DNA from 4 places in the Mesorhizobium sp. Cs1299R1N3 genome. Region 1 is predicted to be linked to each of the others. Evidence: riboswitches for the same ligand, from Rfam matches in the RefSeq annotation. Region 1 holds a riboswitch; each other region holds the start of a gene.

Region 1 (2,194 bases):
ACTGGGCGCATGAGGCCTCGTTCCTGCCGGTCGAGACCTACCCGCTGATGCGCTGGCGCATGCTGCGCGCCGAGCAAGGCGATGAAATGTATCTGGGGCTGGCCAAATGGGGCCGCGAGCACGCCGCCTATATAGAAAAGATCTACCGCGAGGTCGTCGCACGCGGCCCGGTCGCCGCTTCCGCGCTGGAGGGCCAGAAAGGCTCCGGCGGCTGGTGGGGCTGGAGCCACGCCAAGCACGCCTTCGAATGGCTGTTCTGGGCCGGGCGCATCACCACGGCGCACCGGCGCGGCTTCGAGCGCTTCTACGACCTGCCGGAGCGGGTGCTGCCGCAGGCGATCCTCGATACGCCGGTGCCCGCAACTGAAGACGCGCATCGTGAATTGCTGCGCATCTCCGCCCGCGCCCACGGCATCGCGACATCAGGCGACCTGCGCGACTATTTTCGACTCTCCCCCGCCGACATGAAAGGCCGGCTGGAGGAACTGGTCGAACTCGGCGAACTGCTGCCTGTTCGCGTCGAGGGCTGGGACAAGCCGGCTTACCTCTATAGAGACGCGCGTTTGCCACGCAAGATCGAGGCCCGCGCCCTGCTGGCGCCGTTCGACCCCGTTGTCTTCGAGCGCTCGCGCTCAGAGCGGCTGTTCAATTTTCACTACCGGATCGAGATCTACACGCCGGCCGACAAGCGCCAATACGGCTATTACGTCCTGCCCTTCCTGCTCGGCGACAGGATCGTTGCGCGCGTCGACCTCAAGGCAGACCGGCCGGCAAGTGTCCTGCGTGTCCATGCCGCTTACGCCGAGGCCTGCGCACCGCCCGGAACCGCCGCTCAGCTCTTCGAGGAATTGAAGCAGATGCAGGACTGGCTTGGCCTCGAACGCATCGAAGTGACGCCTGCCGGCGATCTGGGCCCGGCGCTGTCCGACATCACGGTGTCGTAAGCTCGCGTTGACACCGCTGCCCGCAAGAGCCTAAATCGGATCCAGACGGTCTCCTCTCGGCAAAGGGAGGAGCCAAGAGGGAATGCGGTGCGGGATTGAAAAATCCCAAATCCGCGGCTGTCCCCGCAACTGTGAGCGAAGAGCCAAGGCCGAAAGCCACTGGGATTGTCCCGGGAAGGCGGCTACCCAAAGGCGATGACCCGCGAGCCAGGAGACCTGCCGTCTGGAATGCAAGTATCCGATCGCCCGGCGGGTTTTCCGGGCAAGGAGCCTGATTTGGATCGCGACAGCAGTTTTTCGGCTGAAACAACGGACATTTCGTCCGGCGGGGATGATTCCCTGGCCGGCATCACTGTCATCGTCTGCGCCTCCTGTCGCGACGAGACCGGCTCCGACGCCCACCCTCGGGCCGGCGAACTTTTGGCCGAAGATACGCGCCAGGCCGCCTCGGGCGACAACATCCGCATCCGCACCGTCGAATGCCTCGGCAATTGCAAACGCCGACTGAGCGCCGCGATCCTGCGTGACGGGTGCTGGAGCTATGTCTTCGGCGATCTGACCACGACCAGCGGCGCCGATCTCGTCACCGGCGCGAAACTCTTCGCCACCTCCAGCGACGGCCTCATTCCCTGGCGAGGCCGGCCCGATAGCCTCAAGCGCGGCCTCGTGGCCCGCATCCCTCCCCTCGACATGCTGAAAGACTTGATATGACCGCATCCGTTTCCCGTGTTCCCTGCACCGTCGTCACCGGTTTCCTCGGCGCCGGCAAGACGACTCTGGTCCGCCATCTCCTGGAAAACGCCGGCGGCAAGCGTATCGCGATCATTGTCAACGAGTTCGGTGACATCGGCATCGACGGCGAGATCCTCAAGGGCTGCGGTATCGACACCTGCCCAGCGGAAAACATCGTCGAGCTGGCCAATGGCTGCATCTGCTGCACCGTCGCCGACGATTTCGTGCCGGCGCTCGACCAGATCCTGTCGCTGACGCCGAAGGTTGACCATATCCTGATCGAAACCTCGGGCCTCGCTTTGCCCAAGCCGCTGGTCCAGGCCTTCCAGTGGCCGACGGTGAAGAGCCGCGTGACCGTCGATGGCGTCATCGCCGTGGTCGATGGTCCCGCACTTGCCGAAGGTCGCGTCGCCAACGACATGGACGCCCTGCAGGCGCAGCGCGCCGGGGATGAAAGCCTCGACCATGATGATCCGGTCGAGGAGGTGTTCGAGGACCAGATCGCCTGCGCCGATCTG
Region 2 (2,194 bases), on a different contig from region 1:
GGTGATGGGCGCGCCGGGCGACTATCAGCAGGAGCGCCTGCGGCGTGTCGTGGAGACGCGCCGTGCCGACGCGGTGGTGCTGGCCTGGACGCGGCGCGAGGACGAGCGCATCGACTATCTGACCCAGGCCGGCTTCCCCTTCGCCACGCTCGGCCGCAGCCGCTCCGGCGGCAAGGCCTACCCCTCGCTCGATCTCGATTTCGAAAAAGCAGGCGCCGACGCGGTCGATCGGCTGGTGGCGCGCGGCCATCGCCGGATCGCCGCCATCCGCCCATCGCTCGATCTGAATTTCGGCTATCTGTTCCTCGACGGCTACCGCAAGGCCTTGCGCCGGCATGGCATCGCCGTCGATCCCGGCCTGATTGCCGACGGCTTCATCAACGAGGCCGGTGGCTACGAAGTGACACCCCAGGTGATGCGCCGCAAGGACCCGCCGACCGCCATCATCTTCAACAATGACGCAATGGCGCTTGGGGGCTGCAAGGCGCTGGCCGAGATGGGTATCAAGCCGGGTCACGACATGGCGGTGACCGTCATCGTCGATACGCCGCTCTGCCGCTATTTCTCGCCGGCGCTGACTGCTTTCCGCCCGGCGCTGCAGCCGATGGGACGGCGGCTCGCCGAAATGCTGCTGGCGTCGCTGCCGACTTTTGCGGGGGCCGCCGGGCCAAAGACCATCAGGGAGGTCTGGCCGCTGGAACTGATCGCCCGCGACAGCGATTGACCATTTGTTGGTTCTGTTATAACAAAACAAACGACTGCCTTGCCTCGCCGCCGCGCGCGGCCTAGGCTGCGACTCGTGAAGGTCCCCGAGCCGAAAGGCGAGGGGTGAAAAGGGAACGCGGTGAGATCCGATTTTGGGTCGAGGCCGCGGCTGCCCCCGCAACTGTAAGCGGCGAGCAAGATCCGTAACGCCACTGGCCGGCAAGGCTGGGAAGGCAGGATTGCGCAGAGACCCGTGAGCCAGGAGACCTGCCATCACTGAGTTGACCGGACGGGGTGTGCCGGGAGGAAACGTGGACATCGGTCTTGTCGGCCGGTCGACCAACATCCTTCCGTCGCCAGTTTTGAAAGTGACGGGAAGTTGGACGGCGCAATCGATCGTATTCCCCCCAGCCCCATGCACCAGATCATCGTGTGCACTCTTTGCCGCGACGTGCCGACCGGCGTCAGGTCGGGCGAAGGTTTGTGCACCGAGTTGCGCTCTCGTCTCTCGGCCCAGCCTGACGTGGCGCTTGGTTTCACGGTCGAGGGCGTGGCTTGCATGGCGGGTTGCGTGCGTCCCCTGGCGGTGGCTTTCCAGGCGCCCGGCAAGGCCGCCTATCTCTTCGGGTCGATCAATGCGCAGGCCGACGCTGCCGATCTCGTGCGGTTTGCCAGGCTTTACGCCTCGCTTCCCGACGGCTGGTGCAATTCCGGACAACGGCCGCCGCGCCTGGCCGGCAAGACGCTGGCTCGCATCCCGGGACCCGGCAAGCTGGCGGATGGCAATCGATGACAGCGCCGCTTCTCGATGCGCGCGACTTGGGCGCGACGGCGAATGGCCGGCATCTGGTCCGTGCGGTCAGCCTGTCGGTGACGTCAGGCGACCGCCTCGCCATCATTGGCCCCAACGGCGCCGGCAAGACCACGCTGCTGCGCATGTTGTCCGGCATGCTCAGGCCAAGCTCGGGGGAGGTGAAGCTTGGCGGGCGACGCTTGGACAGGATTTCACCCGCCGAGCGGGCCCTGCATATCGCCGTCGTGGGCCAGACAGACCAGCCGGACCCACGGCTGGCGGTGATCGACTATGTCGAGCTTGGCCGCGTCCCGCATGCCGGCCTGAGGCGCCGCGGCGAGGAACGCGACATTGTCGTGGATGCGCTGCACCGGACCGGCCTGTTGCCGCTGCTCGGCCGGGCCATCGGCTCGCTGTCTGGTGGCGAACGCCAACGCGCCCAGCTAGCACGCGCCATCGCGCAGAAGCCCAAAATCCTGTTCCTCGACGAGCCGACCAACCACCTCGATCCGCGCGCCCGCGCGGAACTGCTCGAACTGGTGGCCGGCTTCGGCATGACCGTGATCGCGGTGCTGCACGATCTGACGCTGGTGGCACCCTTCGCCACCAAGGTGGCGGTGATGAACGAGGCCCGGCTGCATGCGCTGGCGCCGCCGCACGAGGCGCTGACGCAACAGCTGATCCGCGAGATTTTCG
Region 3 (2,194 bases), on a different contig from region 1:
CGCTGGCAAAAGCGCTGCCGGAAATGGCCAGAACGGCGGTGGCGGCAATAAGGATCTTGTTCATTTTAGACACTCCTGAATTTCTTGAATTCCACCGGATCGGCGGGCAAGCCCGCCGTCCGTGGGGACAGGCCGTTAGCGGCCGAAGAGGTTGCGATCGCTGCCCTGAGCAGGCGTCTGAGCAACAGGCTCCGACGTCTTGGTGGAGGTGGAAGCGGTGTACGAGCTGTCCACCGCGGCAGCAGGCTGGTTGGCGCCGTTCGAACCGTAATTGTCGCTCCCAGCGAAGGCGCTGCCGGAAACAGCCAGAAGGGCGGCGGCAGTGAGAATGATCTTTTTCATTTTTTGGTACTCCAGTATTTTTTCCGTCCGTCTAGCGGCGTGTCTTGGGATTAAATCGCGTCGTTCGGACAGCCCCGATGTGGGAGAGCACCCTTGCCGTTTCCAATCACGAAGTTGTTCAGCGTGGACCATGACTCCACCACTTGAAATTGTACCAGCGCCTTCCACATCTCTTATTTTCTCTTGTAATATCAAGTGATTATCTTAAAGCAGCACCTCGATCACCAACTGTGTCGGAGGCTCGGCGTTCACAGCGTCTTGCACGCACCGTCAACAGAAACGAACCGTTCGGTTCGATTTTAGTCCCTGCTAATAGTCACTTTTTGAAACTGTTAACCTATTTGCTGCCGGCAAAAGGGTCGATGACGGTGCCGGCGCGGCTTGGCGACAGAAGGCGATTCCCGCGGCTACAAGCCTCTCATGACGATCCAGCATGCGTGTCGCGCCGCATGGATGCGATGTCGCTTTCGTGCCGATGTCGCAAAGCCTGTCGTGGTTAGATCGGGCATCTCAGGTGCCGCTGCGTGACGACGGAGCGGAGAATTGGGAAGCCGGTCAGATTCCGGCGCTGCCCCCGCAACGGTGGTGGAGTTCAAGTCGCAACGGGAGACCACTGGGCGAAAGCCTGGGAAGGTGTCGCGATGGTCCGCAAGGACAACTCCAGAGCCCGGAAACCAGCCCGAGATCGCTAGAACTCGACTGATCGCGGTGGGCGGTCAAGAGGCGGATGGTGTTTGTCCGGCTTTTCGCCGATCTGCGCCCAGTCCTTCCTCAATCACCACCAGTTCAGTCCTTGAAACTGAGGACAGGACATGGACGCGCGCAACGACATGCTGAGGCTCTTGAACAGCCGCAGACAAGGCTTTTCGCTGGAACAGCCCTTTTACACCGACCCGGACTACTTCAAGCTGGACATGGAGTTGATCTGGTATCGCGACTGGCTGTTCATCGGCCATGATTGCGAATTGCCCAAGCCGGGCAGCTTCATCACCGTGCAGATCGGCGATTATCCGGTCGTGCTGGTGCGCGATCAGCAGGGCAAGATCAACGCCTTCCACAATTCCTGCCGCCATCGCGGCAGCCGCGTCTGCAACAGTGATAAGGGCACGGCCGCCAAACTGGTCTGTCCCTATCACCAATGGACCTACGAGCTCGACGGCCGGCTGCTGTTCGCCCGCCAGATGGCCGATGGGTTCGACAAGAGCCAGTACGGCCTGAAGCCCGTCGCCTGCGAAAGCGTTGGCGGCTACATCTTCATCTGTCTGGCCAGCGAGCCCGCCGATTTCGCGCCGATGCGGGCGATGATCGAGCCCTACCTTTTGCCGCACCGGCTGCGTGAGGCAAAAGTCGCCTTCGAGAGCACCATCATCGAGAAGGGGAACTGGAAGCTGGTCTGGGAAAACAACCGCGAATGCTATCATTGCGCCGGCAACCATCCCGAACTCTGCAAGACCTTCCCGGAAGCACCGACGGTGACCGGCGTGCAAGGCGCCGACAGCGATCCGGAGATGCTGGCGCACTGGGCGAAATGCGAAGCGGCCGGCCTGCCGAGCAAGTTCCGCATCGATCCGGCCGGCCAGTATCGCGCGACCCGCGCGCCGCTGCTGCGCGATGCCGTCAGCTACACGATGACGGGAAAGCGCGCGGTCGAGAGGAATCTTTCCGACAGCGTTTCAACCGACCGCATCGGTTCGTTGCTGCTTTACCACTATCCGACGACCTGGAACCACATCCTGGGCGACCACGCCGTCACCTTCCGGGTGCTGCCGATCAGCGCCACGGAAACGGCGGTGACAACCAAATGGCTGGTGCATAAGGATGCGGTCGAGGGCGTCGATTACGATCTCGCGGA
Region 4 (2,194 bases), on a different contig from region 1:
AGGCGAACATCCTTTTCGTCGTCGACCAGCTGGTCAAGGGCGCCATCCGCGCCATCACCGGCCTGCTGGGCGGCATCGCGGCTTTCCTGCCCATTCCGGGCCTGAGCGGCCTGGTCTCGTTCCTCAACACGGTGATCCGCCTGTCGCTGACCTATGTCGACGAGATCATTCTCGGCTACAACATCCGCATCAATTCGTCCTCACCCTTCGAGACCGCGCGGCAAGGCGTTGTGCTCTACGCCCAGAACGGCAAGATCATGGTCAAGAACGCCGTCTGGCTGGCCGTGATCATGTGGGGGGTCTCCTTCGTCATCTTCCTGCTGATGCTGGCCCCGGCAGCCGCCATTCTTTACGTCATGCCCGGACAGCTCGCCGGTTGGGCCTTCGTTCTGGCCATCGTCTTTGCCTGGGCCTTTAAGGCGGCGTTCATCGAGCCGTTCGCCATCGCCTGCCTGATGCAGGTCTATTTCAAGACCATCGAGGGTCAGGTGCCCGATGCCGCTTGGGACGCCAGGCTGGCCGATGCCTCGTCGAAGTTCCGGGAACTCAAGCGCAAGGCGCTCTCCACCTTCGACGGTTCGCGCTGGGGCACGGCCGGCGCGACGCGCTGATCGGCGGGGTTTGCCGGCGCAGCGGCGACGGTGTTGAGGCGGGCCACCGTAGATTTGAGCGATGCTTCACCTTGCCCGCAAAAAGTCTCGCTCATGATCAGGTCGGGCAGCGGCAGCCGTCGGCCCCAGCCGTGCGTTTCGAGGTCCGGTTTTGGCGCGAACTCCGAGACACGGCCGACGCAGAGATAGGCGATCGGCGTCACGTGGTCGGGGATGGACAGTAGCCTTTTCAGCGCTTGCGCCTCGATGATGCTGACCCAGCCGACGCCGACTCCCTCGGCGCGTGCCGCCAGCCAGAAATTCTGCACCGCGCAGACCGTGCTGTAGAGATCCATTTCCGGATTGTGCCACCGTCCCAACGGCGAGCCTTTCGAGCGCTCACGGTCGCAGGTGATACAGATGTTCAATGCGCTTTCGCAGATGCCTTCGAGCTTGAGCTTGCGGTAGAGCGCCCGCCGGTCCGCCTCGATTGCCGGCAGTTCCTGTTCGCGCGCGGCAAGGAACAGGTCGCGCACCTGCGCCCGTCGCGCGGCATCGCGAATGACGATGAAATTCCAAGGCTGCATGAAGCCGACCGATGGCGCGTGATGGGCGGCAAGCAGCAGCCGCGCCAGCACCTCGTCGTCGATCGCTTCCGATGTAAAATGGCTGCGGACATCGCGCCGCGTGAACATGGCGCGGTAAACCGCGTCGCGCGCGATCTGATCAAATCCATCGCCCGTTGGAGCGGTCATAGCTTCCGGCATCGCTTGTCCCCTTGCGATTGCAGCAGATTCCGTGCGTCCAAGAGGGCGCACGTCGCTCTGATGCCATCCGCCTGACCATGCGGATGACGATGCCTGCCAGGCCGGTCTTCTGGCTCGGGATCAACCCGCGTCCGGTGCCTTCCCGTCATCGACAGTGGCATTTACCGGCGCGGTCCCCCTCACAGCGTTGGGCACGCCACGGTATCAAACCGTGTTCCCGATTCTCCCGCTAGAGCATTTGCAGCCAAGTGGAATCACTTGGCGTCGCGGAATGCGGCTAAAACAACCGTCCGGCAGGCACCAGGCAGTGGCGGCGACCTTACGCCGAAGGGCCGGCGACGCCAATCCCCGCAGCGACATGAATGGACGCAGGCGTGATTTTCCCCAGCGATCAAGCCGCAACGCATGGCCATCACGGCGCCGGGGCACTAGATAGGGGACATGGCCACTCGTCTCTACACGCACCCGATCTTCCTCGAACACATCACCCCGCCAGGTCACCCCGAGCGGCCCGACCGCTTGCGCGCCATCGAGCGCGTGCTCGACGACGAAGCTTTTGCCGTGCTTGACCGCGTCGAGGCACCGCAAGGCGACGAGGCCACCATCCTCTACGCGCATCCCGCCGATTTCGCCGCGCGCGTGCGCGCCGCCATTCCCGATGAAGGCCTCGCCCGCATCGACGCCGACACCACCGCCAGCCCGAAGAGCTGGCAGGCGGTGATCACGGCGATCGGCGCCGCCAATGCCGCCGTCGACGACGTCTTTGCGGGCCGCGCCGACAATGTCTTCGTCGCGGCCCGTCCGCCTGGCCATCATGCTGAAAAGAACACGGCCATG

Evidence for each region. A riboswitch is a leader RNA that binds a small molecule or an ion and turns the genes downstream of it on or off. The one in region 1 is predicted to bind cobalamin.
Region 2: linked by a shared signal. The riboswitch ahead of O7B34_RS05415 (DUF1636 family protein) and the one ahead of O7B34_RS09795 (DUF1636 family protein) in region 1 are both predicted to bind cobalamin.
Region 3: linked by a shared signal. The riboswitch ahead of O7B34_RS04410 (aromatic ring-hydroxylating oxygenase subunit alpha) and the one ahead of O7B34_RS09795 (DUF1636 family protein) in region 1 are both predicted to bind cobalamin.
Region 4: linked by a shared signal. The riboswitch ahead of bluB (5,6-dimethylbenzimidazole synthase) and the one ahead of O7B34_RS09795 (DUF1636 family protein) in region 1 are both predicted to bind cobalamin.

What each region holds. Positions count from the first base shown of each region.
Region 1 covers NZ_JAPYKQ010000003.1:263,669-265,862, reverse strand. The annotation lists gene O7B34_RS09800 (winged helix-turn-helix domain-containing protein) at 1-944, shown strand, start outside; cobalamin riboswitch at 974-1,182, shown strand; gene O7B34_RS09795 (DUF1636 family protein) at 1,221-1,655, shown strand; gene cobW (cobalamin biosynthesis protein CobW) at 1,652-2,194, shown strand, end outside.
Region 2 covers NZ_JAPYKQ010000002.1:17,069-19,262, forward strand. The annotation lists gene O7B34_RS05410 (LacI family DNA-binding transcriptional regulator) at 1-724, shown strand, start outside; cobalamin riboswitch at 787-994, shown strand; gene O7B34_RS05415 (DUF1636 family protein) at 1,136-1,498, shown strand; gene O7B34_RS05420 (ABC transporter ATP-binding protein) at 1,495-2,194, shown strand, end outside.
Region 3 covers NZ_JAPYKQ010000001.1:954,910-957,103, forward strand. The annotation lists gene O7B34_RS04400 (DUF680 domain-containing protein) at 1-64, opposite strand, end outside; gene O7B34_RS04405 (DUF680 domain-containing protein) at 136-342, opposite strand; cobalamin riboswitch at 838-1,039, shown strand; gene O7B34_RS04410 (aromatic ring-hydroxylating oxygenase subunit alpha) at 1,155-2,194, shown strand, end outside.
Region 4 covers NZ_JAPYKQ010000004.1:307,853-310,046, forward strand. The annotation lists gene O7B34_RS12620 (hypothetical protein) at 1-611, shown strand, start outside; partial or broken gene bluB (5,6-dimethylbenzimidazole synthase) at 779-1,357, opposite strand; cobalamin riboswitch at 1,440-1,620, opposite strand; gene O7B34_RS12630 (histone deacetylase family protein) at 1,799-2,194, shown strand, end outside.